Regions from separate parts of the Bradyrhizobium sp. CIAT3101 genome, predicted to be linked through region 2. Evidence: predicted binding sites of a transcription regulator. Region 2 holds the regulator's gene; each other region holds the start of a gene.

Region 1 (7,858 bases), 3.8 Mb from region 2:
ATCAGCGCCAGCCCCGCGAGCGAGACGACCGAATAGAGGATCTTGTAGGTCCCCTCACCCAGCCGCGCGATCGCCTGCGCGCGTGCCTCTCGTTTCGTTGTGAAAACATGGGCGGCGAAAAACAGCACCAGCCCCAGGATCATGACCAGCAGACCCACGACATCCTCCCCTCAACCAGCGCCCCCGGCCATGGCGTATCACCGATCGGCCGCCGGTCGCAACTGATGCGCTACTTGCCAGTCTCTCGATTATCGACATAGCGGATCGCGATCGGACGCCCGGCCAGGGCACCGCCGAGGCCGCTGGTGAAGTTCAACGGCAGGCAGGCGTTCAGCGATGAATTGATCGCGTTGAGATAGGCCGTCCTTGTGTCCGCCGGAACGCCTGCGGTCGCATATGTCAGGCGCGGCGGGCCGATCAGCCCCCCGGTCTTGTTAAAGCTGAAACGCACCGCCATCTGCATGCCCGCGCGGGCATTGTCCGATGGCGGCGACCAGCAGGTGCGCAGCTCGGCAAAGAGGTCGCCGATCGTATCGAGATCGTGATCCGGCCTCTGGTACTTGGCCCGATCAGCCTCTGACGGGACGCTCTCGATCGTGAGCTGGAGGTTCTGCCCGTAGGGATAGTCCATCTCGGGAATGCAGGGCCCGTGATCGAGCGGGCTGCAATAGGACGGCGTGCAGGGACGGCCGTCGAGCACACTGCACGGCTCGTGCGCAAACGGGATCGGATTGATCTGCCGGCGCTGCGCGTCGGCCGCGACGGTTGAGATCGCCAGAAGGAGAAAGACGAGGATGCCACGCCACATGATGCGCGCTCGCGATATCATGTAGACCAACGTGGCACCGCCGCAGCAAGCGTCAAGCCCGCGCGCGTTCACATGCTCGCGCTTAAGCCGCCGGGGTGCGCCCTACCCCTTCTTCTTGACGTCCTTGACGTTGGTGAACTCGATCCCCTCGGCGCGTTCCCTGGTGTAGCCGAGATAGAACTCGTTCCGTGCCAGATACACGGGATCGCCATCGACGTCGTCGGCGATGCTGGAGGTGTTGGAAGCAATGAAGGTGTCGAGCTTCTTGCGGTCCTCCGAGGAGACCCAGCGCGCGAGCTGGAACTCGCTGACCTCGAACTCGACCGGCAGCGAGTATTCCGCCTCGAGCCGTGCCTTGAGCACGTCGAGCTGCAGCGCGCCGACCACGCCGACCAGCGCCGGTGCGCCGTCGCGCGGACGGAACACCTGCACGACGCCCTCTTCCGACATCTGCTGAAGCGCTTCCTTCAGCTTCTTCGCCTTCATCGCGTCGGTGAGACGCACCCGGCGAACGATTTCGGGCGCGAAGCTCGGCACACCAACGAAGTTGAAATCCTCGCCCTCGGTCAGCGTGTCGCCGATGCGCAGCGTGCCGTGATTGGGAATGCCGACGACGTCGCCTGCAAAGGCCTCGTCCGCGACCGAACGGTCCTGGGCAAAGAAGAATTGCGGGCTCGACAGCGGCATGCTCTTGCCGGTGCGCACCAGCTTCGCCTTCATGCCGCGGCTGAGCTTGCCTGAGCACAGCCGCGCAAACGCGATGCGGTCGCGGTGGTTCGGATCCATGTTGGCCTGGATCTTGAACACGAAGGCGCTCATGCGCGGGTCGGTGGCTTCGACCTTGCGCTGGTCGCTGTCCTGCGCACGCGGTTCGGGCGCGAACTTGCCGAGGCCTTCCAGGAGATCGCCGACGCCGAAATTGCGCAGCGCGCTGCCGAAATAAACCGGCGTCAGATGGCCCTCGCGAAACGCGTCGAGCTCGAACGGCTTTGAGGCCTCGGTCACGAGCTCGAGCTCGTCCTTCACCCCGGAGACGTCGAGATTCGCATTGAGCTTGGCGAGCTCGGCGATCTCGATCTGCTGCGCAGCGCCCGTCTTGGCGCCGCCACCCTCGAGCAGGCGTACGCCGCCATTGACGACGTCGTAGGTGCCGAGGAAGTCGCGGCCGCGGCCGACCGGCCAGGTCATCGGCGTGGTGTCGAGCGCCAGTGTCTTTTCGATCTCGTCGAGCAGCTCGAAAACGTCGCGGCTCTCGCGATCCATTTTATTGATGAAGGTGATGATCGGGATGTCGCGCAGACGACAGACCTCGAACAGCTTGCGCGTCCGCGCCTCGATGCCCTTGGCCGCGTCGATCACCATGACGGCGGAATCGACCGCCGTGAGCGTACGATAGGTGTCTTCCGAAAAGTCTTCGTGGCCCGGCGTGTCCAGGAGGTTGAAGACCAGGCCTTCAAACTCGAAGGTCATGACCGAAGTCACGACCGAGATGCCGCGCTCGCGCTCGATCTTCATCCAGTCCGAGCGGGTGTTGCGCCGTTCGCCCTTGGCCTTGACCTGCCCGGCCAGATTGATGGCGCCGCCGAACAGCAGCAGCTTCTCGGTCAGCGTGGTCTTGCCGGCGTCCGGGTGCGAAATGATCGCAAACGTACGCCGCCGCGACACTTCTGCGGCAAGCGGGGAACGGGCCGGCGATTCGGCTGTGGTGGCGATGTCGGACATGGCGGGAGCGTTTGGCAGGGAAAATGGGCCCAATCAAGCCTCATTTGGTGATTGCGGAGCCCTTCGGCCAGCCCCATATCGGCTTCCGGGAGGACGACCTTCCTGCTCATCAGCATAGCAGCCTGCGGGGACGACCCTGCCTTGAATGGAGGGTCGTCATGGCCTGGAGCATCCTGTTCGTCGCCGGTCTTCTCGAGATCACCTGGGCGATTGGCCTGAAATATACCGAGGGCTTTACCAGGCTGGTTCCGTCCATCATCACGCTCGCGGCCATGGCCGGCAGCGTGATCCTGCTCGGTTTGGCGCTCAAGTCGCTGCCGGTCGGAACCGCCTATGCGGTCTGGACCGGGATCGGTGCAGTCGGCACCGCGACGCTCGGCATCATCCTGTTCGGCGAGCCCGCCACGGCCTTCCGGCTCGCCAGCATTGCCCTGATCGTCGCCGGCATCGCGGGGCTTAAATTCGTTACCTGAGGAAGAACTGGACCGCCCACCAGGAGAGTGCTGCGACGATGGCCGAGGCCGGGATCGTGATCACCCAGGCATAGACGATCGAGCTTGCCACGTTCCAGCGTACGGCCGAGACGCGCCGCGCGGCGCCGACGCCGACAATGGCGCCGGTGATGGTGTGAGTGGTCGAGACGGGAACGCCGAGGAAGGTGGCTATGAACAGGGTCGCCGCCCCGCCGGTCTCGGCGCAAAAACCCTGCATCGGCGTCAGCTTGGTGATGCGCAGCCCCATGGTGCGGACGATACGCCAGCCGCCCATCAACGTGCCCAGCGCCATCGCCGACTGGCAGGAGAGCACCACCCAGAACGGCACCGTGAATTCGCCGCCGAGATGGCCCTGCGAATAGAGCAGCACGGCAATGATGCCCATCGTCTTCTGCGCATCATTGCCGCCGTGCCCGAGCGAATAGAGCGAGGCGGAGGCGAATTGCAGGATGCGGAAGGCGCGGTCGACCGCGAACGGCGTCGAGCGCACCGAGAGCCAGGATACGACCGCAACCAGCATCATCGCGAGCAGGAAGCCGACCAGCGGCGACAGCACGATCGCCAGGACCGCCTTGGTCAGCCCGCTCCAGACCGCCGCCGAAATTCCGGCCTTGGCCATGCCGCCGCCGACGAGCCCGCCGATCAGCGCATGCGACGAGGAAGACGGGATGCCGAGCGCCCAGGTCACGAGATTCCAGACGATGGCGCCGACAAGCGCTGCAAAGATCACCTGGGCATCGACAATTGCGGGGTCGATGATACCGGTGCCGATGGTCTGCGCGACATGCAGGCCGAACACCATGAAGGCGACGAAATTGAAGAACGCAGCCCAGAACACCGCGAATTGCGGCCGCAGAACGCGGGTCGAAACGATGGTCGCGATCGAATTGGCGGCATCGTGCAGGCCGTTCAGGAAATCGAACAGCAGCGCGACGGCAATCAATCCGACCAGGACGGGAAGACCCAACGCAGCATCCACGGCGCGGCCCCTGCCCTAAACTTGCTCGATGACGATGCTGTTGATCTCGTTCGCGACGTCGTCGAAGCGATCGGCCACCTTTTCGAGGTGGTCGTAGATTTCGACGCCGACGATGAAGTCCATCGCACTGCCGTCGCGGTGCTTGAGGAACAGCTCCTTCAGCCCGATGTCATGGAGGTCGTCGACGCGGCCTTCGAGCTTGGTCAGCTCTTCAGTGATCGCGGTCAGCATCGCGACGTTGGGCCCGATCGACTGCATCAGCGGCAGCGCACGTCCGACCAGATTAGCGCACTCGATCAGGAGCGCGCCGATCTCGCGCATGGGCGGCTCGAAAGTGCGGACCTCGAACAGCATCACGGCTTTGGCAGTCTGCTGCATCTGGTCGATGGCATCGTCCATCGAGGTAATGAGGTTCTTGATGTCGCCGCGATCGAACGGCGTGATGAACGTGCGGCGCACCGCCGTCAGCACCTCACGGGTGATGTTGTCGGCATCGTTCTCGAACTGGTTGACACGCTGACAGTAGACCGGCGTCTCCTCGCCGCCGTTCAGCACGCCCTGAAGCGCGATCGCGCCCTGGATCACGGTCTGGGCATGACGGTCGAACAGGTCGAAGAAGCGTTCTTCCTTGGGCAGGAAAGCACGAAACCATCGCATCATGGGAATAGTCTACCGGCTGGACATGGCCCGACCCGAACGGATCGTCACAAAACTGTCATAGACCATTTTCGTTCCGCGCGCGTGTCATCTCACGCCCGCGGAGCCGGATCATCCACCGGATTTACGCACCAACGGAATTGGTGCGATATCAGTGATTTAGAGCGACCGCCGGAAGTAATGGGCAAATTCGCCGACGACACCACGGCGGAAGGTGAGCACGCAGATCACGAAGATCGAGCCCTGGATCACCGTCACCCACTGGCCGAAGCCGGCCAGATATTGCTGCATGGCGATGATCGCGAAGGCGCCGACCACGGGACCGAAGACGGTACCGAGACCGCCAACCAGCGTCATCAGCACGACTTCGCCCGACATCGACCAGTGCACGTCGGTGAGCGAGGCATTCTGCGCCACGAACACTTTCAGCGCGCCGGCAAAGCCCGCCAGCGTCCCCGACAGGACAAACGCCAGGAACTTGTACTGATCGGTCCTGTAGCCGAGCGAGATGGCGCGCGGCTCGTTCTCGCGGATCGACTTCAGGACCTCGCCGAACGGCGAGTTGATGATGCGATAGATCAGCAGGAAGCCCGCAAGGAAGCCAACCAGCACGACGTAATAGAGCACGGTCGGCTTCGACAGGTCGAGCACACCGAACATCCGCCCCTGCGGAATGCCCTGGATGCCGTCCTCGCCATGGGTGAACGGCGCCTGCAGATAGATGAAGTACAGAAGCTGCGACAGCGCCAGCGTGATCATCGAGAAATAGATGCCCTGGCGGCGGATCGAGATGTAGCCGGTGATGAGCGACAGCCCGAACGCGGCGGCTATGCCGACGAGGATGCCGAGTTCAGGCGGCAGCGCCCATACTTTCAGCGCGTGCGCGCTGCAATAGCCCGCGGTGCCCATGAACATCGCATGGCCAAACGACAACAGACCGCCATAGCCGATCAAGAGATTGAAGGCGCAGGCAAGCAGCGCAAAGCACAGCGCCTGCATCACGAAGAACGGATAGATGCCGCTGAAAGGCACCGAGGCCAGCAGCAGCGCCATCACCACGAAGACGATCATCTCGTCGCGCATCGCCCGCGGAGCTACCGGCAGCGTGTCGTCCGTCAAGGCTGTCATATCAGGCTGCCCTTCCCGTCAATCCCGTTGGCTTCACCAAGAGCACCAGCACCATCAGCACGAACACGACGGTGTTGGAGGCCTCGGGGTAGAAATATTTGGTCAGGCCCTCGATCACACCGAGCGCGAAGCCGGTGATGATGGAGCCCATGATCGATCCCATGCCGCCGATCACCACCACCGCAAAGACCACGATGATCAGGTCGGCGCCCATCAGCGGCCGCACCTGGTTGATCGGCGCCGAGAGCACGCCGGCGAGCGCGGCCAGGCCGACGCCCAATCCGTAAGTCAGCGTGATCATGCGCGGCACGTTGATTCCGAAGGCGCGCACGAGCGTCGGGTTTTCAGTGGCCGCGCGCAGATAAGCGCCGAGCCGCGTCTTCTCGATCAGGAACCAGGTCGCAAGACACACCACCAGCGAGAAGATGACCACCCAGCCGCGATAGATCGGCAGGAACATGAAGCCGAGATTCATGCCGCCCTTGAGCTGATCCGGAATGGCATAAGGCAGGCCGGAGGACCCGAAAAAATTCTGGAACACGCCCTGCACGATCAGCGCGATGCCGAAGGTCAGCAGCAGACCATAGAGATGGTCGAGCCCGGTCAGGAATTTCAGCATGGTCCGTTCCAGAATCATGCCGAAGATGCCGACGATGATCGGCGCCAGCAGCAGCGCCCACCAGTAGCTGATGCCGCCGAGGTTCAGCAGGAAATAGGCGACGAAGGCGCCCATCATGTAGAGCGCACCATGGGCGAAATTGATGATGTTGAGCATGCCGAAGATGACGGCGAGCCCGAGACTGAGCAGCGCGTAGAACGAGCCGTTGATCAGTCCCACCAGTAGCTGTGCGTAGAGAGCCTGCATCGATCCAGCACCCAGTCCCTTCGGCGTTCCCAAAGTAGCGCCCGCCGGTCATCGCCGGCGGGCTGTTGGTCTCACTTCTTAAGCAGCGCGCACTTGCTCTCGGAGAGCGGCGTGAAGGCCTGATCGCCCGGCACCGTGCCGACGAGCTTGTAGAAGTCCCACGGTCCCTTGGACTCGGAGGGCTTCTTCACCTCGAACAGATAGGCGTTGTGGATGGTGCGGCCGTTGGGCTGGATCTCACCCTTGCCGAACAGATCGTCTTCCGTCGGCATCGACTTCATCTTCTCGACGACCTTGACACCGTCATGAGGATTGCCGCCGAGCCCGTCCAGCGCCTTGAGATAGTGGCGCACGCCCGCATAGACACCCGCCTGCACCATGGTCGGCATCGCGCCGTTCTTCATTTTCTCCGAGAACCGCTTGGAGAAAGCCCGGGTCTGGTCGTTCATGTCCCAGTAGAAGGTCTCGGTGAAGTTCAGGCCCTGCGCGGTCTCCAGGCCGATCGCCTTGACGTCGGTGAGGAACAAGAGCAGCGCCGCGAGCTTCTGACCGCCCTTGACGATGCCGAACTCGGCCGCCTGCTTGATCGTATTGGTGGTGTCGCCGCCGGCATTGGCAAGGCCGATGATCTTGGCCTTGGAGGCCTGCGCCTGCAGCAGGAAGGACGAGAAGTCCGGCGTGTTGAGCGGATGCTTGACGCCGCCGACGACCTTGCCGCCGTTGGCGGTGATGACGGCGGTGGTGTCGCGCTCAAGCGCCGCACCGAAGGCGTAGTCCGCGGTCAGGAAGAACCAGGTGTCGCCGCCGGCCTTCACCAGGGCCTGGCCCGTGGTGTGGGCCAGCATGTAGGTGTCGTAGGTCCAGTGCACGGTGTTGGGCGAGCACTGCGCGTTGGTGAGATCGGAGGTCGCCGCGCCCGAATTGATGTAGACGCCGTTCTTTTCCTTCACGACGTTGTTGACCGCGAGCGCCACGCCGGAATTCGGCACGTCGACGATGATGTCGACCTTGTCGACGTCGAACCACTGCCTTGCGATGGCGGTGCCGATATCCGGCTTGTTCTGGTGATCGCCCGAGATGATGTCGATCTTCCAGCCCTTCGCGGCGAGGCCGGAATCTTCCACCGCCATCTGGGCTGCGAGCGTCGAGCCGGGCCCACCGAGGTCCGCATAGAGACCGGACTGATCGGACAGCGCGCCGATCTT
Region 2 (7,858 bases):
TGCTGCCGACATCACGGGTGCAGGCGCGACCTTCCCATTCCCGATCTATTCGAAGTGGGCTGACGCCTACAAGAAGGAGACCGGCAACGGCCTGAACTATCAGTCGATCGGCTCCGGCGGCGGCATCAAGCAGATCCAGGCCAAGACCGTGACCTTCGGCGCCAGCGACGCGCCGCTCAAGGCCGAACAGCTCGAGAAGGACGGCCTTGCCCAGTGGCCGATGGTGATGGGCGCCATCGTTCCCGTCGTCAACCTCGAAGGCGTCAAGGCCGGCGAACTGGTGTTCGACGGCGAGACCCTCGCCAACATCTATCTCGGCAAGATCACCAAGTGGGACGACGCCGCGATCAAGAAGCTCAATCCGAACGTGAAGCTGCCGTCGGACGCGATCACCGTGGTCCGTCGTTCGGACGGTTCGGGCACCACCTTCAACTTCACCAATTACCTCTCCAAGGCCAGCGCCGACTGGAAGAGCAAGGTCGGTGAGGGCACCGCCGTCGAGTGGCCGGTTGGCGTCGGCGCCAAGGGCAACGAAGGCGTGTCGGGCAACATCAGCCAGACCAAGAACTCGATCGGTTACGTCGAGTACGCCTATGCCAAGCAGAACAAGCTGACCTACACCGGCCTCGTCAACAAGGCCGGCAAGCCGGTGCAGCCGACCGTCGAAGCCTTCCAGGCGGCCGCTTCCAACGCCGACTGGGCCAAGGCTCCCGGCTACTACGTCATCCTGACCGACCAGCCCGGCGACAAGTCCTGGCCGATCACGGCGGCGACCTTCATCCTCATGCACAAGGACGCCACCGACAAGGCGGCCTCGCAGGAAGCCATCAAGTTCTTCCGCTGGGCCTTCAAGAACGGCGGCAAGGCGGCTGAAGAGCTCGACTACATCCCGATGCCGGACAGCGTCGTCCAGCTGATCGAGAAGACCTGGGCTGCCGAGATCAAGAGCTAAGCGCTCTCCTCTCGTGTCCCGGATGCGCGGCAGCGTGGAACGCTGCTGCGCTGAACCGGGACCCACAAGAACGAGGCCCCGGATCAACGTCGCAACGCTTCGCAGCTAGCGCCGCATCCGGGGCACGAGACCAATAAAAAGCGTATATTCTTGGCATAGGGGATCGGCGTGGCAGAAATGGCCGTTCAGAGCGATATCGTCGACGACGCGGGACCATATGATCGCGCCAAGGCGTTGAGCGCGTTCAAGCTCGGCGATGTCACCTTCTACTGGATCACGCGGCTCAGTGCGATCTCGGTGCTTCTCATCCTCGGCGGCATCATCCTGTCGCTGATCGTCGGTGCCTTCCCGGCGATGAAGGAATACGGCTTCGCGTTCCTGTGGACGCAGCGCTGGGCGCCGTCGGCCGATCCGCCCGTGCTCGGCGCGCTCGGACCGATGTACGGCACGCTCGTCACCTCGTTCATCGCGATGCTGATCGCCATTCCGGTCGGTCTCGGCATCGCGATCTTCCTCACCGAGCTCTGCCCGCAATGGCTGCGCCGCCCCATCGGCATGGCGATTGAATTGCTCGCCGGCATTCCCTCGATCATCTACGGCATGTGGGGCTTCTTCGTGCTGGGGCCGTTCCTGGCCAACACCTTCCAGCCTTTCATGATCAAGATCTTCGATGGCGTCCCCGTGCTGGGCGCGATCTTCGCCGGCCCCCCGTCCTATCTCAGCCTGTTCAACGCCGCGCTGATCCTCGCCATCATGGTGCTGCCCTTCATCACCTCGATCTCGGTCGACGTGTTCAAGACGGTGCCGCCGGTGCTGAAGGAAGCCGCCTACGGCGTCGGCTGCACCACCTGGGAAGTCGTGCGCAGCGTGGTGATCCCCTACACCCGTGTCGGCATCATCGGTGGCGTCATGCTGGCACTGGGCCGCGCGCTCGGCGAGACCATGGCGGTGACCTTCATCATCGGCAACTCGTTCCGCATCTCGTCATCGATCTTCGCGCCGGGCACCACGATCTCGGCGGCGATCGCCTCCGAATTCGCCGAGAGCGACGGCCTGCACCAGTCCGGCCTGATCCTGCTCGGCCTGCTGCTGTTCGTGCTGACGTTCTTCGTGCTCGCCGGCGCCCGGCTGATGCTGATGCGGCTGGAAAAGAAGGCGGGGAAGTAACATGAACCCGATTTATTCACGCCGTCGCCGCAAGGACATCGTGATCCGCGGGCTCTGCTTCGGTGCCGCCGCCTTCGGCGTCACCTGGCTCGCGCTGATCCTGGTCACGCTGCTCTATAACGGCCTCGCCGGGTTGAACCTCGAACTGTTCGTCGCGGACACGCCGCCTCCGGGCTCGACTGAAGGCGGTCTGCGCAACGCCATCGTCGGCTCCCTGATCATGACCGTGATCGGCGTCGGCATCGGCGCGCCGCTCGGCCTGTTCGCCGGCACCTATCTCGCCGAGTACGGCCGCAACGACAAGCTGACCTCGGTGATCCGCTTCATCAACGACATCCTGCTCTCGGCGCCCTCGATCATCATCGGCCTGTTCATCTACGGCGCGGTGGTGGTGCCGATGCGCGGCTTCTCGGCGATCGCAGGCTCGCTCGCACTCGCCGTGATCGTGATCCCGGTGGTGCTGCGCACGACCGAGGACATGCTGCTGCTGGTGCCGAACGCGCTGCGCGAGGCTGCCTCTGCGCTCGGCCTGCCGCGCTCGCTGGTGATCAAGCGCATCGCCTATCGTGCGGCGCGCTCGGGCCTCATCACAGGCGTGATGCTGGCCACCGCCCGCGTCGCCGGCGAGACTGCGCCGCTGCTGTTCACCGCACTGTCGAACCAGTTCTTCAGCCTGGGCCTGAACAAGACGATGGCCAACCTGCCGGTCACCATCAACAACTTCGTGCAGAGCCCGTATGCCTACTGGAAGCAGTTGGCCTGGAGCGGCGCCCTGCTGATCACGTTGACCGTGCTTGCCCTGAACATTGGCGCGCGCATCCTGAGCGCCGAGAGGACCGCAAAATGAGCGAAATGTCTGTTTCCGTCAGTACGCCCGCCGTTCATCCCGGCTCGCAGCCTCTGCCTGAAGCCCCGGCCAAGGTAACGGTGCGCAACCTCAACTTCTATTACGGCGAGCACCACGCGCTGAAGAACATCAATCTGGCGCTCGGCACCAACCGCGTCACGGCGTTCATCGGACCGTCGGGCTGCGGCAAGTCGACCCTGCTGCGCATCTTCAACCGGATGTACGACCTCTATCCGGGCCAGCGCGTCTCCGGTCAGCTGATGCTCGACCAGACCAACATCCTCGATCCCAAGCTCGACCTCAATCTGCTGCGCGCCCGCGTCGGCATGGTGTTCCAGAAGCCGACGCCGTTCCCGATGACGATCTACGAGAACATCGCCTTCGGCATCCGTCTCTACGAGAAGATCTCGAAGTCGGAGATGGACGATCGCGTCGAGAAGGCCCTGCGCGGCGGCGCGCTGTGGAACGAGGTCAAGGACAAGCTGAACGCCTCCGGCCTGTCGCTCTCCGGCGGCCAGCAGCAGCGCCTCTGCATTGCCCGCACCGTCGCGGTGCGGCCCGAGGTGATCCTGTTCGACGAGCCCTGCTCGGCGCTCGATCCGATCTCGACCGCGAAGGTCGAGGAGCTGATCCAGGAGCTGTCCGAGAATTACACGATCGCGATCGTGACCCACAACATGCAGCAAGCGGCTCGCGTCTCCGACAAGACCGCCTTCATGTATCTCGGCGAGTTGATCGAGTTCGACGACACCAGCAAGATCTTCACGTCGCCGTCCGACCGGCGCACGCAGGATTACATTACCGGCCGGTTCGGCTGAGGAGACAGGACATGGGTTCTGAACATACCGCAAAGGCCTTCGACACCGACCTCCAGGAGCTCACGCGCCTGGTCGCCGAGATGGGCGGCATCGCCGAGCGCATGATCGTCGATTCCGTCGACGCGCTGATCCGCCGTGATATCGCGCTCGGCCAGCGCGTCGTCACCATCGACGCCGAGCTCGACGCGCTGCAGAAGAAGATCGAGGAACGCGCCGTGCTCACGATCGCGCGCCGCCAGCCGATGGCGGTGGATCTGCGCGAAATCGTCGGCGCCATGCGCGTCGCGACCGATCTCGAACGCATCGGCGACCTCGCCAAGAACATGGGCAAGCGCGTCGCGGCGCTGGAGACGGATTTCCATCCGCTCAAGCTGTTCCGCGGCCTCGAGCACATGACCGACCTCGTGCAGCAGCAGGTCAAGTCGGTGCTGGACGCATATGCCGCGCACGATCTGCCGGCGGCGATGGCGGTGTGGAAGGGCGACGAGGAAGTCGACGCCATCTGCACCTCGCTGTTCCGCGAGCTCCTCACCTATATGATGGAGGACCCGCGCAACATCTCGTTCTGCATCCATCTGATGTTCTGCGCCAAGAACATCGAGCGGATCGGCGACCACGCCACCAACATTGCCGAGACCGTGTTCTACATGATCGAAGGCCAGGCCATCACCGACAAGCGACCGAAGGGCGACATGACGACCTTCGCCACCACGGTCCCCAATACTTGAATCCTTAAGGAGCGACGACCCAATGGGCGCACGCATTATGGTGGTTGAAGACGAGGAAGCTCTCACCGAGCTCCTCCGCTACAACCTCGAGGGCGACGGCTATGACGTCGAGACGGTGATGCGCGGCGACGACGCCGACACCCGCCTCAAGGAGCACATCCCCGATCTGATCGTGCTCGACTGGATGCTGCCGGGGCTTTCCGGCATCGAGCTGTGCCGCCGGCTGCGGACGCGGTCCGACACCAAGCAGCTGCCGATCATCATGCTCACCGCGCGCGGCGAGGAGAGCGAGCGGGTGCGGGGCCTTGCGACCGGCGCCGACGACTACATCGTCAAGCCGTTCTCGGTGCCCGAGCTGCTGGCCCGCGTGAAGGGTCTGCTGCGGCGCGCAAGTCCCGAGCGGCTCGCAACCGTGCTCGCTTTCGGTGACATCGAGCTCGATCGCGAAAAGCGCCGCGTGGCGCGCTCGGGCCGGCCGATCGATCTCGGCCCCACCGAATATCGCCTGCTGGAGTTTTTCCTGGAGCACCCCGGTCGCGTGTTCTCGCGCGAGCAGCTGCTCGACAGCGTCTGGGGCCGCGACATCTATATCGACGAGCGCACCGTCGACGTGCATATCGGTCGCCTGCGCAAGCTGCTCAATCTTGGTCGCGAGCAGGATCCGATCCGCACGGTGCGCGGTGCGGGCTATGCGCTCGATGACCGGTTTGCAAAGGCCGAGCAGGCCTAAGGCTCTTGCAAGCAGACAAAATAAAAAGCGCGCTGGATGGCGCGCTTTTTTATTTCCCCGGTCGTCCCGGCCTTGTGCCGGGACGAGATTACCTGGATGCGCTTACCGCGTGCCAGGCTTCGCCGGCGCCCGCCGCCGATCCGCTGCCGGCTGATACGCCACCCGCGAGTGCTGGGCGCAGTAGGGCAGGCCGGAGAGCGCCTTGCCGCCGCAGAAGAAGAAATCCGGGCTCGAGGGATCGCCGACCGGCCAGTGGCAGGTCGCCTCGTTCAATTCGAGCAGCGACAGCCGCTGGCTCATCGGCACCACGTTGTCGTAGGTGACCGGTTCAGCCTCGACTTCGACCTCGAAGGCCTGCGCCAGCGCGGTATTGCCACGCGCGATGGGCCTGCTCACCCGCATCATGTGCTGCGCCGGACGCGCCTTGCGCGGCCGCGGAGCTGCCGAAGACGGGCTCTTGGCGCGGCCCGACAGGCCGAGCCTGTGCACCTTGCCGATCACGGCGTTGCGGGTGACATTCCCAAGCTCAGCGGCGATCTGGCTGGCCGAAAGTCCGGCCTCCCAGAGCTTTTTCAACTGCTCGACGCGATCGTCGGACCAGGTCAAAACCGTCATTGTAACCTTTCCTTCGCCGCGCGCCTGCCATCCTGGGGCGGCACGACGAATGCCTAAGCTTCGAAAAACCCGTGCCGCCAGAATCCCTTAAGGTTCGCCGGGCGCAATGAGCCGCCCGAACGTTTACGCCGGTACATGAGGACTTTTGGGATCAGAACCGCTGCACGAGATGTCGTATCTGACAAGGCAAACGCTACAATATGGCGTGACTCACGCGCAAGAGTCCGACGACTCGCTTCCACATGTTCCGTGGCCAAAAACCCGCAAATCCGGCACCGCAAGACTACGGAATCAGCGTTTCGCGGGGCTTTCCGGGCGGCATTGACACCATTGGTGCCAGGCATAAGATGGCGATGCGTGCCGCCCTTAAAAGGCGGCACGTTTCGTTTTCCGGACCAATGATGCGCTGCGCAACGCACGCTCAGGCCGTCCGAAACATCCAAAGAGACCATCATGACCAACAGCGTAGCACCGCATTTGCTCCCCGTTTTCGCCAGGGCCGACATCGGTTTTGAGCGCGGTGAAGGCGTCTGGTTGATCGCGACCAATGGCGATCGCTATCTCGATTTCACCTCGGGCGTTGCAGTGAATGCGCTCGGCCATGCCCATCCCGTGCTGGTCAAGGCGCTGCAGGAGCAGGCGACAAAACTCTGGCACATGTCGAACCTGTTCCAGAGCCCGGATGGCGAGAAGCTCGCGGCGCGTCTCTGCAACGAGAGTTTTGCCGACTTCGTGTTCTTCTGTAATTCCGGCGCCGAAGCGCTGGAGGGCGTGATCAAGCTGGTCCGCCACCATCACTTCTCCAAGGGGCATCCGGAGCGCTACCGCATCATCACCTTCGAAGGCGCCTTCCACGGTCGGACGCTGGCGACGCTGGCCGCGACCGGCTCGGCAAAATATCTCGAAGGTTTTGGCCCGCCGATGGACGGTTTCGACCAGATCCCGCATGGCGACATCGAGGCCGTGAAGAAGGCGATCGGTCCGCAGACCGCCGGTATCCTGATCGAGCCGATCCAGGGCGAGGGTGGCGTGCGTTCGGCGCCTCCCGGCTTCCTCAAGGCGCTGCGCCAGCTCTGCGACGAGAAGGGCCTGCTGCTCGCCTTCGATGAAGTGCAGACCGGCATGGGCCGCACCGGCGATCTCTTCGCCCATCGGCGCACCGGCGTCACGCCTGACGTGATGTCGCTGGCGAAGGCGCTCGGCGGCGGCTTCCCGATCGGCGCGGTGCTGGCGACCGCGGAAGCGGCCTCCGGCATGGGGCCCGGCTCGCACGGCTCGACCTTCGGCGGCAATCCGCTGGCGATCTCGGCTGCGAACGCAGTGCTCGACGTCATGCTCAAGCCCGGCTTCTTCGACCATGTGCAGAAGATGTCGCTGCTGCTGAAGCAGAAGCTTGCTTCCGTGATCGACCGTCATCCCGATGTCGTCAGCGAAGTTCGCGGCGAGGGGCTCCTGATCGGCATCAAGGCCGTGGTGCCCTCCGGCGATCTGGTCGCAGCACTTCGCAACGAAAAACTGCTCACCGTCGGGGCCGGCGACAATGTCGTGCGCTTCCTGCCGCCCTTGATCGTCACCGAAGCCGAGATCGAGGACAGCGTCGGGCGGCTCGAACGCGCCTGCACTGCGCTGACCGGCAACAAGCGGGCGGCAAGCTGATGAGCAAGACGCCGAAGCACTTCCTGGACATCAACGAGCTGCCGCTGTCGGAGCTCAAGAGCATGCTCGCGGCCTCCTCCGCCATGAAGGCGAAGCAGAAGGCACATCAGCCGGTCAGGCCGCTCGAGGGCAAGACGCTGGCGATGATCTTCGAACGCCCGTCGACCCGCACGCGGGTGTCGTTCGACGTCGCCATGCGCCAGCTCGGCGGCGAGCCGATCATGCTCACGGGTGCCGAGATGCAGCTGGGCCGCGGCGAGACCATCGCCGACACCGCGCGCGTGCTGTCGCGCTATGTCGACGCCATCATGATCCGCATCCTCAATCACGAGGCGCTGCTGGAGC
Region 3 (7,858 bases), 3.9 Mb from region 2:
GAACTGCCCGCGGTCCTGCAGACATCGCCCTCGATCTTGACCTTGCCGGTCGCGAGCAGGCTCAGCGCAGCCGGATAGATGCGATGCTCGATTTCGAGGATGCGCTCCGACAGCGTCTCCGCCGTGTCGTGATCGCTCACGGGCACCGCGCCCTGCATCACGATCGGCCCCGCATCGGTCTCGGGGATGACGAAATGCACCGTCGCCCCGGACAGTTTGACGCCGGCGCGCAAGGCCTGGCCATGCGGGTCGAGGCCGGGGAAGGACGGCAACAGCGAGGGATGGATGTTGAGCATCCGTCCGTACCAGGTTCTGGCGAATTCGGCGGTGAACAGGCGCATGAAGCCGCCGAGGCAAATCAGCTCGATCCCGTGCTGGTCGAGGGCGGCCTGCAGCAACGCCTCGAAGCCGGCGCGGTCCTTGCCGAACGGCTTGCTCTCGATCACCAGCGTTTTCACGCCGGCCGCCTTGGCCCGTTCGAGCCCGAGCGCACCGGCCTTGTTCGAGATGACGAGCGATATCTCCGCCGGGAAATCCGCAGCAGAAGCGGCCTTGATCAGCGCGGACATGTTGGAACCGCGGCCGGAAATCAGGATGGCGACGCGGCGCTTCATCACAGCGCCAGATCGAGATGGCCGTTATAGACGACGCGATGCTCGCCCTCGGCCGGGATCACGGTGCCGAGCTGCGCCACGGTCTCGCCCGCGTCGGTGAAGACCCGCACGACCTCGTCGACCTTGTCGGGCTCGACGATCGCGATCATGCCGATGCCGCAGTTGAAGGTCCTGAGCATTTCGAGCTCGGCGATGCCGGCTTGCGCCGCCAGCCATTTGAACACCGGCAGCACCGGCAGGCGCGCCAGATCGATGCCGACGCCAAGATGTGCGGGCAGCACGCGCGGAATGTTGTCGGTGAAGCCGCCACCGGTGATGTGGGCGAGGCCCTTCACCGCGCCAGTCTCGCGGATCGCGCGCAGGCAGGATTTGACGTAGAGCCGCGTCGGCGTCAGCAGCGCGCCGCCGAGCGTCATGACCGGCGCGAACGGCGCCTGCGCCTCGAAGCCGAGGCCGGACTGTTCCACGATCTTGCGTACCAGCGAGAAGCCGTTGGAGTGCACGCCCGACGAAGCGAGACCGATCACGGCGTCGCCCGCGGCAATGTCCTTGCGCGGCAGCAGCGTGCCCCGCTCGGCAGCGCCGACGGCAAAGCCGCCGAGGTCATAGTCACCGTCCTTGTAGAGCCCGGGCATTTCGGCGGTCTCGCCGCCGATCAGAGCGCAGCCGGATTCGCGGCAGCCCTCGGCGACGCCAGCGACGATCGAGGCGGTGGCCTCGGGGTCGAGCTTGCCGCAGGCGAAATAGTCCAGGAAGAACAGCGGCTCGGCGCCCTGCACCACGAGGTCGTTGACGCTCATGGCGACGAGGTCGATGCCGATCCCGCCATGCAGGCCGGTCTCGATCGCGATCTTGACCTTGGTGCCGACACCGTCGGTGGCCGCGACCAGGACAGGATCCTTGAAACCGGCCGCCTTGAGGTCGAACAGGCCGCCGAATCCGCCGATCTCGGCGTCGGCGCCGGGCCGTGCGGTGGCGCGCACCATCGGCTTGATCAGGTCGACCAGGCGGTTGCCCGCGTCGATATCGACGCCTGAATCGGCGTATGTGAGGCCGTTTTTGCGGTCGGTCATGCCCGATTTCCAGTGGGTTTGCGGCTGGTTACGTCGAATTCCGGGGACGCGCAATGGCAAGCGTGGCGCCCCGCCCTATACTATGTAGAGATATCAACCGGTTCAGCCTCTTTGGAGGCCGGATTCGAGGTCAGACCGGGTGCCGGGAAGCGCCGCGTGAGTATTCCGAACATCATTACCCTGGGCCGCATCATGCTGGTCCCGATCATCGTCTGGGCCATCGTGTCGAGCCAAATGGAGGTGGCATTCGCCGTCTTCCTGGTCGCCGGCATCAGCGATGCCGTGGACGGCTTCCTGGCCAAGCGCTTCAACATGACCAGCGAGCTCGGCGCCCTGCTCGACCCGCTGGCCGACAAGGCGCTGCTGGTGTCGATCTACCTCGCGCTCGGCATCTGGGGCGACATTCCGCGCTGGATCGTGATCCTGGTGGTGTCGCGCGACATCATGATCGTCACCGCCGTGATCGTGTCCTGGCTGTTCGACAAGCCGGTCGAGATGAAGCCGTCGATGGTCTCCAAGCTCAACACCGCGGCCCAGGTGGCCTATGCGGCGCTGGTGCTGGCCTCGCTCGCCTTCGGCTTCAGGCCGGCACCGTATGATATAGTCCTGATGGGCTTCGTTACGGTGTTCACGCTGTCCTCCGTGTCGCTCTATCTCGTCGAGTGGTTGCGGCACATGAGCACGATCGAGGCCAAATGAGCCGGGACGCGGCCGCCCTGCAAAAGGCCAAAACCCGATCGAATAGGTCGAATCTCTTCAGACAAAGCCGGCGCGCCGGCACGGAGCAAAGCAAGCGTGGCAGGCCGCGTTCATCCCCGACAATTGGCGTTTTCGCTTCCCCATGCGGAGAGCCTCAGCCGGGACAATTTTCTCGAGGGCCCTGCCAACGCCGCCGGTCTCGCGCTGATCGACGGCTGGCCGGAATGGCCGAACCGGATCATGTGGCTCGCCGGCCCCGAAGGCTCGGGCAAGAGCCACCTCGCCGCGATCTGGGCCGAGGAGGCCGGCGCGCGCTCGACCACGGCCAATGCGCTGACCGCGGCCAGCGTCCCCGGCGCGCTCGCGACCGGCGCGCTGGTGGTCGAGGATCTCAAGGCCGGCGATCTCGACGAACGCGCCCTCTTCCATCTGATGAACCTCGCTCGCGAGGACGGCGCCTATGTGCTCTTCACCGGCCGTGAGGTGCCGGCGGCGATCGAGGTCGAGCTCCGCGACCTCCGCTCCCGGCTGCGGACGATTCCGGTGATTTCGCTGGCGCCGCCGGACGACCAGCTGTTCCGCGGCCTGATCGTCAAGTTCTGCGCCGACCGTCAGCTCTCTGTCGACGAAAGCGTGGTGAGCTACCTCGCGACCCGGCTGGAGCGGTCGTCGGCCGCCGCCCGGCGCGCCGTGGAATTGCTGGACGGCGAGGCGCTGCGGCTCGGCCGCCCCGTCACCCGGGCGCTCGCCGCCGAGCTGCTCCGGGACGCCTGACGGCCAGCCCCTGTCCCCTTGGCCCGCTTGACGCGGCGCGGCCGCGGAACATCAATGTCATCGAAACGTCATCGCACTAACACATGCTCCGGCCGGTTTTGCGCATAAGTCGCAAATTGGGGCGAACTGGATGGACCGACTTCTCATGGATTCCGCGCAAACTGTTGAAATAAAAGAGAAACCTACGGAAGCCGAGGGCCTGCCGGCGATCGCCTCGAGCCCTGAGCGATTCATCAACCGCGAACTCTCCTGGCTGCATTTCAACCGCCGTGTCCTGGAAGAATCGGTCAACGCCAGCCATCCCGTGCTGGAGCGGGTACGATTCCTGTCGATTTCCGCAAATAACCTCGACGAGTTCTTCATGGTCCGCGTCGCCGGCATCAAGGCGCAGGTGCGCGAGGGCATCGCCGAGCGCGCCCCCGACGGCCTGACGCCGTCCGAGCAGCTTGCGCTGATCAACCGAACCGTCTCGCAGCTCGCCTCCGACCAGCAGGCGATCTGGGCCGATTTGCGCGGCACGCTCGCCGGCGTCGGCATCGTGCTGGTCGATGGCAAGGACGTCAGCAAGGCGGAGCGGACCTGGCTCGAGGACTATTTCCTCAACAACGTGTTCCCGCTGCTGACGCCGCTGGCGATCGACCCAGCCCACCCCTTCCCGTTCATCCCGAGCCTCGGCTTCACCATCGCGCTGCAGCTCACGCGCGCCATCGACGGCAAGCAGATGAACGCGCTGATCCGCATGCCCGGCAAGATCGACCGCTTCATCCGTCTGCCGGGCGACGGCAAGGAGAGCAAGGTCGTACGCCTGATCTCGCTGGAGCAGGTGACCGGCCTTTTCATCAATCGCCTGTTCCCCGGCTACAATCTCCACGGCCAGGGCGCCTTCCGCATCATCCGCGACTCCGAGCTCGAAATCGAGGAAGAGGCCGAAGACCTCGTCCGCCTGTTCGAGACCGCGCTGAAGCGCCGCCGCCGCGGATCGGTGATCAGGCTCGAGATCGACGCCAAGATGCCGGAGCAGTTGCGCAGCTTCGTGCAGCACGCGCTCTCGGCGGCCGACGACGAGGTGTTCCTGGTCGACGGCGTGCTCGCCATGAACGAGCTTTCGCAACTGACAAGGCTCGACCGGCCCGACCTCGAATTCACCCCTTACGTGCCGCGCCATCCCGAGCGCGTGCGTGAGCATGGCGGCGACATCTTTGCCGCGATCCGGCAGAAGGACCTCGTGGTCCATCACCCCTACGAATCCTTCGACGTGGTGGTGCAGTTCCTGCAACAGGCCGCGCGCGATCCCGACGTCGTCGCGATCAAGCAGACGCTCTACCGCACCTCCAACAACTCTCCGATCGTGCGCGCGCTGGCCGAAGCGGCCGAGGCCGGCAAATCCGTCACCGCGCTGATCGAATTGAAGGCGCGCTTCGACGAAGAGGCCAACATCCGCTGGGCGCGCGACCTGGAACGCGCCGGCGTGCAGGTGGTCTACGGCTTCCTCGAATTGAAGACGCACGCAAAGCTTTCCATGGTGGTGCGCCGCGAGGGCGGCAGCCTCACCACTTACGTCCATACCGGCACCGGCAATTATCACCCGGTCACCGCGCGTATTTATACGGACCTCTCCTACTTCACGTCGGAACCGACCATCGGCCGCGACGCCGCGCGCGTGTTCAACTTCATCACGGGCTACGCTGCGCCGAGCGATCTGGAGAAGATGGCGGTGTCGCCGCTGACGCTGCGCAAGCGCATCATCGAGCACATCCAGGGCGAGACCGAGCACGCACGTCACGGCAAGCCCGGCGCGGTCTGGATGAAGATGAATGCGCTGGTCGACCCCGATATCATCGACGCGCTCTATGAGGCCTCACAGGCCGGCGTGCAGGTCGAGCTCGTGGTGCGCGGGATCTGCTGCCTGCGGCCCGGCATTCCCGGCCTTTCGGAGAACATCCGCGTCAAGTCGATCATCGGACGGTTCCTGGAACATGGTCGAATCTACTGCTTCGGCATGGGCCAGGGCCTGCCGAGCGCGAAAGCGGCTGTGTATATCTCGTCGGCCGATATGATGCCGCGCAACCTCGACCGCCGCGTCGAGGTGCTGTGTCCGCTGCAAAATCCCACGGTGCATCAGCAGGTTCTCGAACAGATCATGGTCGCGAATCTGAAGGACAATGAGCAGAGCTGGCAATTGTTGCCGGACGGGTCCTCAACGCGTATGAAGGCCGCGAAGGGCGAGGAGCCCTTCAACGTGCACAACTACTTCATGACAAATCCGAGTCTGTCTGGCCGTGGAAAGTCGCTCAAGGAATCCTCGCCGCGCCGTCTCACGCGCCGAAACGAACGCCATCAGTCCTGACCGGAGATCTTTGCCGTGAAACGGCCGCGCAAGCGTGGCGCTAGCGTCGCGGTCATCGACATCGGCTCCAACTCGGTTCGTCTCGTCGTCTACGAGGGACTGACACGCAGCCTGATTCCGATCTTCAACGAGAAGACGCTGTGCGGCCTCGGGCGTGAGGTGCAGAGCACGGGTCTGCTCGCGCCGGATGCCGTCGACAAGGCGCTGACCTCGCTGAAACGTTTTCGGGCGTTGTGCCGCGTGATGCAGGTCGGCCGCGTGTTCGCGATCGCGACCGCGGCCTGCCGCGACGCTTCCAACGGCCCCGACTTCATCGCGAAAGCCGAGCGCATCTGCGCCGTTAAAATCGAGATCCTGTCGGGACCGCGCGAAGCAAAACTGTCGGCGCTCGGCGTAATCTCGGGCATCCATCGTCCCGACGGCATCGTCGGCGATCTCGGCGGCGGCTCGCTCGAACTGATCGACGTACGCGGGAACAGCGTACGCAGCGGCGTGACACTGCCGCTCGGCGGCCTCGCGCTGCAGGACCTCGCCCACAAATCGCTCAAGCGCGCCGACCGCATCGTGCGCGAGGCGATCGACGAAGTTCCGCAGCTCGCCGCGGGTCGTGGCCGCACCTTCTATGCCGTCGGCGGCACCTGGCGTGCGCTCGCGCGCATCCACATCATCCAGAGCGGCTATCCGCTCCAGGTGATGCACGGCTATTCGATTCCCGCCGCTGAGGCGCTCGATTTCTCACGTCGCCTCCGGCGGCTTGCAGCCACCAACATGCTGGCCGACATCGAGGTCGTCGCGGATGCGCGGCGCCCTCTCCTCACCTACGCTGCGCTGGTGCTCGAGCACATCATCCGGGTCGCGAAGCCGAAGACCATCGTGTTCTCGACCTTCGGCGTGCGCGAGGGCCTGCTGCACGAGAAGCTGCCGGACTCCGAGCGCAACAAGGACGGCCTGATCTGTGCCGCCGAAGAGCTGAACCAGCTCTTGTCACGCTCGGCCAAGCACGCCCGCGAGCTGATTGCCTGGACCGATCGCCTCGCACGCGTGGTGAAGCTGCGCGAGACCGAGGAAGACCGCCGCCTGCGCCACACAGCCTGCCTTCTGTCCGACATCGGCTGGCGCGTCCATCCCGACCATCGGGGCGAGCAGACGTTGAGCCTCGTGGTCAACGCCAATTTCGGCGCGATTGATCACCGCGAGCGCGCCTTTGTCGGCCTGTCGGTGTTCTATCGCTATGCGGGCCTCAGCGAAGAGAACCAGCCGCCGCTGACCATGCAGGAATTGCTGACACCGGCGCAGCTCGAACGCGCCCGGCTCCTTGGGGCAGCGTTCCGTGTCGCGCATCTGATCTCAGCAGCGCGCCCGGGCGTCCTGCCCGCCACGCATTTCCGCAGCCAAGCGCGCAATCTGATGCTGGTGTTCGAGCACAGGCTCGGCGACCTCGTCGCCGACCGCGTCGGCAGCCGCTTCAAGCAGCTCGCCCGGCTGATCGGACGTTCGGGGTCGATCGTCCGGCGTTAGAAACTACTCCGCCGACGCCTTGGCGTGGTGCTCGGAGGCTTCGAGCGCGGCATGGCTCAGCCGGCGCCGGCGCCAGATCGCGCCGACCAGCAGCACGACGACAACGCCGAGCAAGGCGCAGAGATATTCGGCGCCACCGCCGCCATGGGCGAATTGCGGCGGGATGTGCAGAGTGCCGAGCATCTGGTCCAGCGAGGCGCCGAACGGACCCTCGGACAGCGAATGCAGCTTCGGCGCGATGCCCGGATCGGTGGCGATCACCTCGCCCGCGATCCAGCCGAGCAGCGCCGCACCGGCCCAGACCAGGATCGGCAGCTTCGACAGCAATGCCATGATCAGCGCCGCGCCCGCGACGATCAGGGGCACGCTGATGGCAAGGCCGAGCACCAAAAGCGGCACGCTGCCATTGGCGGCGGCCGCGACCGCGATGACATTGTCGAGGCTCATGACGATGTCGGCGACGACGACGATCTGCACCGCCTGCCACAGATGCGAGGCCGACTCGACGCCGTCCTCGTCCTCGTTTTCCGGCACCAGCAGCTTTGCCGCGATCACGATCAGTGCGAGGCCGCCGACCAGCTTGAGGTACGGCAGTTCCATCAGGCTGGCGACGATGCCGGTGAAGATGATCCGCAGCAGCACCGCAGCACCCGCACCGAGCACCATGCCCCAGAGCCGGTGCCGCGGCTTCAGGCCGCGGCAGGCAAGCGCGATCACCAGCGCGTTGTCGCCGGACAAAAGGATGTTGATCCAGATGATCTTGCCGACCGCAATCCAGAAGGTCGGTTCGGCCATCTCATTGCGGAACTGGGTGAAGAATGCCCCGATCGTGG
Region 4 (7,858 bases), 3.5 Mb from region 2:
CGGCCACGGGCCGGTCCATCATTTCCACAAATTCTACTGACGCCGGCTGCGGCTAGCCGGTCGGCAATTTCGGCCCTCAAGACAACGTTCCTGCGAGAGCCATCAAGGTGGCAAACACACCGAGCGGTACAAGGTGCGAAAATTCGCGGTGGCGCACCACGGTAAGAACAGCGGCCAAAATGATTGCTGCGCCCAGCACCAGGCCAACAACGCGACTTGCGGGGAGCGCAATCAGAACGGCGCTCACGATCTCCAATCCGCCGGTCAGGCGGCCCCACCAGCGCGGGTAACCCCATCGAACGAAGCTGCTTTGCGTCGCGGAACCGGCGATCGCGTTATGGAGGCCTGCGCCAAAGAGCCCGGCAACGAGCAGACAAACCGAAACAATATGGGTCATCTCAGGGCACATCCATCATCATGGGGATGGCTGCCAGAATCATGATCGCCGCCGTGAGGCCGTGAATGCCGAACGCGCGTCTTGCAGAGCCTCGGCCGCCGAGCACGACCAGCATGTCGCCGAAGGGGATGATGGCTTCGACAAACAGGATGATGCCGACCCCGCGGGGGACACCCCACGCCATGAATGCCAGCACGGTCAATCCCGACGCGATGTCGCGAACGCCCTTGAGGCGAAGCCACCAGTCGGTGTTGGCACCGTCTTCAGGGAGTGGCAGGCCGAAACTGCGTGTCGCCGTCCGCGGACTGACGACATATTGGATGCCGATCGCGATAATCCCGAGAGCCACGAGCAGCGCGGTTCCAAGCGGAAGCCTGTGCATGAGATTCATTATATCGATCCAAGATAATCTAGCATTGCTAGACTACATATTCTAGCGTTGCTAGATCGTCAAGCATCGATAATAAGTGTCGACCATCTTGGCCTGGGAGATCGAAGGTTGGGGATCGCCGAGCGGAAAGACAGGCAACGCGCTGAACGCGAACGCCGCATCGTCGCGGCAGCGCGCGTGATCGCAGAGCGCGAGGGATGGAACGCCGTGACGATCCGTCGGCTTGCCGATGAGATCGAACACAGTCAGCCGGTCCTCTATTCACATTTCGAAAACAGGGATGCGATCGTTACCGCAGTAGCCCTCGAGGGTTTCCGCGACATCGCCGTGGCTCTTCGGGAGGCGGCAGGTGGGTCGACCGGGCGAAACGCCATCAAGAATGTCGCGACGGCCTACCTCGCCTTTGCCCACCGAAATCCCGCGCTCTATGAGGCCATGTTCACTCTTCCGACGGACCTGCGCTTCGCCGAAGCCGGGACCAGACCGGAACTACGGGCCGGGTTCGAGGCCCTCGCGGCCGTGGTAACGCCGTTCTGCGTCGATGTGGATGTCGCGACCGAGACGTTTTGGGCGGCCCTGCACGGGCTCGTTGAGCTCGAGCGCTCGGGCCGAATTAGGCTCGGCGCGCGTAGTGAACGAATCGCACTCCTTGTTCGGGCGATGGTCGTTTCCGGAAAATAGCGCGCCCGCCCGTGGCTCGCGTCGTCTCTGGCGTGTGCCGCGCTTCCGGTCCGGGCTTTTGCGGGTAACCAATGCCGCCCCATGTCGCCTGATTGTCGCATGCGACTGATATTCGCGGGGAGGGCGAGGCGAGGTTTGATTCGTATCTGAGGGTGCCTCAAAGGTTCAATTGGTCATCCCCCTGTCACGGGACATTGTTACAGGCTGTCGCATGGGAAGTTACGATGTGAGTGACGAGAGCCCTGAAAGGCGCTTTCGCACCTTGTTCATCTCCGACGTTCATCTCGGAGCCCGCGGCTCGCAAGCCGACCTTTTGCTGGACTTCCTGCGCTACCACGATGCCGACACCATCTATCTCGTCGGGGACATCGTCGACGGCTGGGCGCTGAAATCGAGCTGGCACTGGCCGCAATCGCATAACGATCTGGTGCAGAAGCTGCTGCGCAAGGCGCGCAAGGGCGCCAAGATCATCTACGTGCCCGGCAATCACGACGAGTTCCTGCGCAACTATTACGGTACGCATTTCGGCGGCATCGACGTCGTCGAGAACACCGTCCACACCGGGGCTGACGGCAAGCGCTATCTCGTCATCCACGGCGACATCTTCGATCTCGTGGTGCAGAACGCGCGCTGGCTCGCCCATCTCGGCGACAAGGCCTACGACTTCGCGATCCAGATGAATCGCTTCGTCAACTTCTTCCGGCGCATGTTCAAGGTGCCGTATTGGTCGCTGTCGCAATGGGCCAAGCAGAAGGTCAAGAACGCGGTCAACTATATCGGCGCGTTCGAGCAGGCGCTATCTGCCGAAGCGCGGCGTCATGACGCCGACGGCGTGATCTGCGGCCACATCCACTACGCCGTGATCCGCGACGAGAACGGCATCCGCTACATGAATTGCGGCGACTGGGTCGAGAGCTGCACGGCGCTGGTCGAGCACGACGACGGCCGTTTCGAGATCATCACCTGGGCGGATCACGCGCAGAAGCCTGCCGCCGTACCGCAGGTGGCAGCAAGGGCCGCTTGATGCGCATCCTGGTCGCGACCGACGCCTGGCACCCGCAAGTCAACGGTGTGGTTCGGACGCTGACCAAGCTCGCTGACGCCGCGAAGACGCTCGGTGTCGAGTTCACGTTTCTGACGCCGCAATCGTTCCGCACCTTTGCGATGCCGAGCTATCGCGACGTGCGGCTCGCGATGCCGCGCCCGGCGCGCATCGCAAAACTGATCGAGGAAGCGCGGCCCGACAGTATCCATATCGCGACGGAAGGGCCGATCGGCCTGATGGTCCGCCGCTATTGCCGGCAGCGCAAGTTGCCGTTCACGACCAGCTTCCACACCCGCTTTCCCGAATATGTCCGTGCCCGGATGCCGGTTCCGGAATCCCTGATCTGGCGGGCGCTGCGCCGATTCCACGGCCCGAGCCGGGCCGTGATGGCGGCAACGCCGGCGCTGGCCCGGGAGCTCGGCGAGCGCGGTTTCGACAATGTCGTGCTGTGGCCGCGCGGCGTCGACACCCATTTGTTCCATCCCCGCGCCGTCGACCTCTGCCTGCCGGCTCCGGTGTTTCTGTCGGTCGGCCGCGTTGCGGTGGAGAAGAATCTCGAGGCGTTCCTTGACCTCGATCTGCCCGGCACCAAGGTGATCGTCGGCGACGGCCCGGCGCGCAACGCGCTGGAAGAAGCCTATCCCGATGCGATCTTTTTAGGCGAGAAGCACGGCGAGGAACTGGCCGACATCTATGCGGCGGCCGATGTCTTCGTGTTTCCGAGCAAGACCGACACGTTCGGCCTGGTCCTGCTCGAGGCGCTGGCGAGCGGCCTGCCGGTCGCGGCCTTCCCCGTGAAGGGGCCGCGCGACGTCATCGGCGATGCGCCGGTCGGGGCGCTCGATCATGATCTGCGTAACGCCTGCTTCGCCGCGCTCGATGTTTCCAGGCAGGCCTGCGTCGAATTCGCCGCCAACTACACCTGGGAAGCCTCGGCGCGGGCTTTTGTGGACAGCATCCGGGCGGTCGGTGCGGTGCTGCCCGGCCGGGCGGGCGCGGAACAGCCGCGCTTCGTCGCTTAAAGGGTAAAATCCTCGCGCGGAGGTGTCTTGCCCGCGCCGCGTCCGCCGCGATAACATCGCCGCATGTCCGAACAGCCCCTTCCGATCGGCCCCGCCGATATCGACGCCGCAGCGCGCGTACTCGCGCCCTTCGCCGTCCGCACCCCGCTGTTGTCGTTTCCCGTGCTCAACGAGCGCGTCGGCGCAAAGGTGTTCCTGAAGCCGGAGATGCTCCAGCGCACCGGCTCCTTCAAGTTCCGGGGCGCCTTCAACAAGGTGTTCTCGATCCCGCAGGACAAGCGCGCCGGCGGCGTCGTCGCGTTCTCCTCCGGGAACCACGCCCAGGGCGTCGCGGCGGCGGCAAAAATCCTCGACATGCAGGCGACCATCGTGATGCCGGCGGATGCGCCGCTGTCGAAGCGCGAGCGCACCAAATCCTACGGCGCCGAGGTCGTGCTGTACGATCGCTACAACGACGACCGCGAGGCAATCTCGCGCGGCATTGCCGAGAAGCGCGGCGCGACGCTGGTCAGGCCCTATGACGATCCCTTCGTGATCGCGGGGCAGGGCACCGCCGGTCGCGAGATCGCGGAGGACATGGCAACGCTCGGCCTGTCGCCCGACATCGTGGTGGCGCCGGCCTCCGGCGGCGGCCTGATCGCAGGCGTCGCCACAGCCGTGAAGGCGCGCTATCCGCAAGCCCAGATCGTGGTGGCCGAGCCCGAGGCGTTCGACGATCACGGCCTGTCGCTGACCGCAGGCCATCGCGAGCCGCATCCGCCGGCGGGCCGCACCATCTGCGATGCGCTGATGGCGCTGATCCCCGGCGAGATGACCTTTGCGATCAACAGCAAGCTTCTGGCACGCGGTGTGACCGCGTCGGACAAGGAAGTCGGCGCGGCCGTCGCCTTTGCCTATCGCGAGCTGAAGCTTGTGGTCGAGCCCGGCGGCGCGGTGGGCCTTGCGGCGTTGCTCGCGGGCCGTCTCGACGCCGCCGGCAAGAACGTGGTGATCGTGCTCTCCGGCGGCAATGTCGATGCGGATCTGTTTGCCGAACTGGTCGCCTGAGTTTTTGACATGACGAAAGGGGCAGAGCGTTGCCGCTCTGCCCCTTTCTCGTGTGCGGCTGCCGCAATCAGTGCATGAAGCTGCGGTGGTTGTTGCCGCCGTTTGACTGGTTCATCGACTGACGGACATTGTTGTCGCCGCCATTCCCCATCGCATTGAACTGCGGCCGGTTGTTCTGGTGGTTGTTCTGGACTTGCACCTTGTTCACCGGGTTGTTGTTGAGCTTCACGCCGTTGTTGATGCGGATCGGGTTGTTCTGCGTCTGAACATTCGTCGTCTTCACGTCCGTGGTCTTCACATCGACGGTCGAGCCGCCCTTGCCGATCGTCACCGGCATGCTCACGACCTTGCCGGGGTTGCCATTAGCCGTGCCGGCATTGTTGTTGCCGGTGTTCTGATTGGTGGTGGTCACCGGCAGTGTCGTGATCTTGCCGATGCCGTTGTTGTTCGTCGTCGTGTTGGTCGGCGCGGGCAGGGTGACGATCTTGCCCGGGGTCTGCGACGGCGCGCCGTTCTGCGAATTGCCGGCCGGCAGGTTGACGATCTGGCCGCCATTGCCGAGCTTGCCGATGACGTTGCTGTCGACCGGCTTCTGCACGACCGGAAGGTTGGCGTTGATCTGCGAGCCGCCGTTGCCCTGCTGGATCAGCGGCATGTATTTGGGCTGGCCGAGATTGCCGATCTTGAGCGTCGGGGCAATGTTCTGCGGAGCCAGAAACTTCGTTGCCTGCATCAGCGGGATCAGCTTCGGCTGTATCTCGAGCTTGTGCGCCATCTGCGCATAGGGGCTGTTGCCGTAGTTGTTGTAGAAGGCCTGGTAGCCGATCGGCGAGTTCGCCAGCACCGCCTGGTGCCAGGCCTGCGAGAGCAGCAGGTTCGACAGCAGCCAGCGGATGTGATCGCACAGCGGGTCGTGCGGGTACATCTGGATGAACTCCTGATAGTACTCCGGCCGTCCTTCGGACACGACGTAGTCATAGGCCTGGCGGGTCGAACGACTCGGCAGGTTCGAGGCCATCTGCACCACCGGTGCATTCATCGGCGCGCGGTTGGCGGCAACGGCGGTATCGCCAAAGAAGGTGAAGTCGGAGGTGAGCGAGGAGCTCTCCCACGGAATCTGCGCGCCGCTGGTGGTCTGGTTCACCTGGAGACGCACGCGCTTGAACAGCTGCTCGATCGGCACGTTGGGCTCGCGCGCGACGTTCAGGAAGGCCTGCGTGTAGGGGCTGTGGCCGTTGTTACCGTCGAGCGCCTCGGCGCCGGGTGCAGTCGAATAGCCGACGATGGAGCCGTTCGGCGCATCGACGATGGCAAGGCCCCGGCCGGCGTCGCTGACGTTGGGGAACGGGTTGTTGCGGCAGGCGTCGAGGATGACGATGCGCATCCGGCTCGGGATCGTTTCCAGCGTCGACATCACGTCGACCAGGCGGACCGAGTCGTTGACGAGCTCGGTCGGGTTCGACACCTTCGCGTCGACAGGGACGAGATAGTTCTCGCCGGCGAGCTGCACGCCGTGACCGGCGTAATAGACCATCGCCACCGTGTTCGGGCCGCGCGCGGACACTTTTGCGGAGAAATCCTGCACCACGCGCAGCATGTCGTTCTGGCCGAGGTCGGTCGCCGAGATCACCTCGAAGCCGGCGGAGTTGAGGAACTGCGCCATCGACTGCGCGTCATTGTCGGGATTGGCGAGCTGCGGCGCGTTCCGGTAGTTCGAATTGCCGATCACCAGCGCCACCCGCTGCTCCGGGCCTTGCAGGGCGGCAGGCGCGGCCGGCTCGACAGGGGCGACTTGCGCGGCAACAGGGCCGCAGGCGAAGCCAAACAGGCTCCCCAGCAGGCCGGCGGTCATCAGGGCGGATTTCAGGCGGAACATGGCGTGCTCCCTCGGGGCTCATCTCGATGCGAGATTGGTTGCGAGGAAGCTAGGACACGTTCGAACCCGCGGTCCGTGATCGCGATCACCCGTTGTCCCGTGCGTGATGTAGATCACGCCGGAACCTATGGTGCGTTCCGATCCCCAAGGGTGTTGCACATCCGAAATCGGGTGGATCGAACTGTGCCGGTTCCTATCGTGCGACAAACATGAAGGATCCTGACATGCACAAGCTTCATGCCATCGCCGCGCTTCGCGGCGACGGCCTCAGGCCGGAATTGCAAGCCCTGTTCGAGCGGCTTGCCATCGATCCTCACGCAGATCTGCGCGTTCGCGGTGACGGCATGATCCAGTCGGGCCCGGACCCGGCTTCGGAGGCAGCCGGCGTGGTCATCGCAGAGACGAAGCGTGTGGCGTGACGCCTTGCGCTGGCCCCGGGCCCCCTAGTGACCTCGCAGGATTGACTTAACCAGGGTGGGAGGTGGTATTCAGGCTGCTACGGGCGCTCTAATTGCGGCACGGCAAGAACCGTGCCGCCAAGAAGCAGAGATCGAGTGGATAGCATGCACGGCAAACAGGGGGATGGCCGCCATTCGCAAGGTGGTGCGAGCCATCGGATCCTGCCGGAAATCGAGGTGTTGCGCGCGATTGCGATCCTATTCGTCCTGATTGCTCACCATCGTACGGCGATGTGGTGGCTCCCGCCGACGTTGGAGAGTTACCTGAACTTTGCATTCGGCGTCGACCTGTTCTTCTGCGTCTCCGGATTCGTGATAACGCGCGCATTCTATCGGGATTTCGTCCTGGCTGCCGGCAAGGGGGCGCCCGCCTATTGGCGCGTCGTAACCGATTTCTGGATCCGCCGCGCCTTTCGCATCATGCCTTTGGCATGGTTGTGGCTGCTCATTCCGATCGTGATGTCGCTCGTCTACAATCGATCCGGGGCTTACTTTTCCTTCTTCGGCAATGTCGGCGATTTTCTTGCCGCGGCCCTCAACGTCTATAATTTTCACTACGCGTACTGTACCGCCTCGCCGAACCTCTGGTGCGGGTCCTCCGGCGTCTACTGGTCCCTCAGTCTGGAAGAGCAATTTTATCTGGCCTTTCCGCTGCTCGTTCTGCTTCCGCGCCGCGCCATGGCGGTGGTGCTGGCCGGGATTGTCGCCTGGATGGCGATGCGAGAGCGGACATCCCTGACCTGGATGACCCGCTTTGATGCGATCTCGCTCGGCGTGCTGATCGCGCTGTTCAAGCAGAGCGCCGCCGACGTGGCCTTCACGCCGTACTTCCTGCAAAACCGTTTTGTGCGATGGCCGCTTCTTGTCATCCTGCTGTTTGCGCTCGCGGCGGTGGGCGGCGGCCCCGGCCTGGTCACGTTCTTCCCGGTGATCGTGACGCT

Evidence for each region. Region 2 encodes PhoB, which activates phosphate uptake and scavenging genes when phosphate is short. Its sites were predicted from a motif close to TGTCATNNANCTGTCAT; they were not measured.
Region 1: a site for PhoB is predicted at 4,706-4,722, ahead of QA645_RS24945 (DUF47 domain-containing protein). Genes of this name have one in related genera too.
Region 3: a site for PhoB is predicted at 3,216-3,232, ahead of QA645_RS24540 (RNA degradosome polyphosphate kinase). Genes of this name have one in related genera too.
Region 4: a site for PhoB is predicted at 1,641-1,657, ahead of QA645_RS14845 (UDP-2,3-diacylglucosamine diphosphatase). Genes of this name have one in related genera too.

Annotation. Positions count from the first base shown of each region.
Region 1 covers NZ_CP121634.1:5,247,510-5,255,367, forward strand. Annotated here, with positions in the region: gene QA645_RS24920 (NnrU family protein) at 1-158, opposite strand, end outside; gene QA645_RS24925 (hypothetical protein) at 230-808, opposite strand; gene QA645_RS24930 (peptide chain release factor 3) at 911-2,530, opposite strand; gene sugE (quaternary ammonium compound efflux SMR transporter SugE) at 2,689-3,003, shown strand; gene QA645_RS24940 (inorganic phosphate transporter) at 2,996-4,003, opposite strand; gene QA645_RS24945 (DUF47 domain-containing protein) at 4,019-4,663, opposite strand; gene QA645_RS24950 (branched-chain amino acid ABC transporter permease) at 4,820-5,788, opposite strand; gene QA645_RS24955 (branched-chain amino acid ABC transporter permease) at 5,790-6,653, opposite strand; gene QA645_RS24960 (ABC transporter substrate-binding protein) at 6,725-7,858, opposite strand, start outside.
Region 2 covers NZ_CP121634.1:9,080,259-9,088,116, reverse strand. Annotated here, with positions in the region: gene pstS (phosphate ABC transporter substrate-binding protein PstS) at 1-952, shown strand, start outside; gene pstC (phosphate ABC transporter permease subunit PstC) at 1,130-2,119, shown strand; gene pstA (phosphate ABC transporter permease PstA) at 2,121-2,966, shown strand; gene pstB (phosphate ABC transporter ATP-binding protein PstB) at 2,963-3,784, shown strand; gene phoU (phosphate signaling complex protein PhoU) at 3,796-4,512, shown strand; gene phoB (phosphate regulon transcriptional regulator PhoB) at 4,535-5,242, shown strand; gene QA645_RS42060 (GcrA family cell cycle regulator) at 5,345-5,857, opposite strand; gene QA645_RS42055 (aspartate aminotransferase family protein) at 6,311-7,513, shown strand; gene argF (ornithine carbamoyltransferase) at 7,513-7,858, shown strand, end outside.
Region 3 covers NZ_CP121634.1:5,162,942-5,170,799, forward strand. Annotated here, with positions in the region: gene purN (phosphoribosylglycinamide formyltransferase) at 1-614, opposite strand, end outside; gene purM (phosphoribosylformylglycinamidine cyclo-ligase) at 614-1,687, opposite strand; gene QA645_RS24530 (CDP-alcohol phosphatidyltransferase family protein) at 1,844-2,386, shown strand; gene QA645_RS24535 (DnaA/Hda family protein) at 2,483-3,160, shown strand; gene QA645_RS24540 (RNA degradosome polyphosphate kinase) at 3,306-5,507, shown strand; gene ppx (exopolyphosphatase) at 5,523-7,025, shown strand; gene QA645_RS24550 (TerC family protein) at 7,029-7,858, opposite strand, start outside.
Region 4 covers NZ_CP121634.1:3,176,674-3,184,531, forward strand. Annotated here, with positions in the region: gene thiD (bifunctional hydroxymethylpyrimidine kinase/phosphomethylpyrimidine kinase) at 1-40, shown strand, start outside; gene QA645_RS14830 (DoxX family protein) at 77-397, opposite strand; gene QA645_RS14835 (DUF4267 domain-containing protein) at 399-779, opposite strand; gene QA645_RS14840 (TetR/AcrR family transcriptional regulator) at 897-1,469, shown strand; gene QA645_RS14845 (UDP-2,3-diacylglucosamine diphosphatase) at 1,681-2,493, shown strand; gene QA645_RS14850 (glycosyltransferase family 1 protein) at 2,493-3,536, shown strand; gene QA645_RS14855 (threonine/serine dehydratase) at 3,600-4,583, shown strand; gene QA645_RS14860 (caspase family protein) at 4,651-6,459, opposite strand; gene QA645_RS14865 (hypothetical protein) at 6,684-6,878, shown strand; gene QA645_RS14870 (acyltransferase) at 6,990-7,858, shown strand, end outside.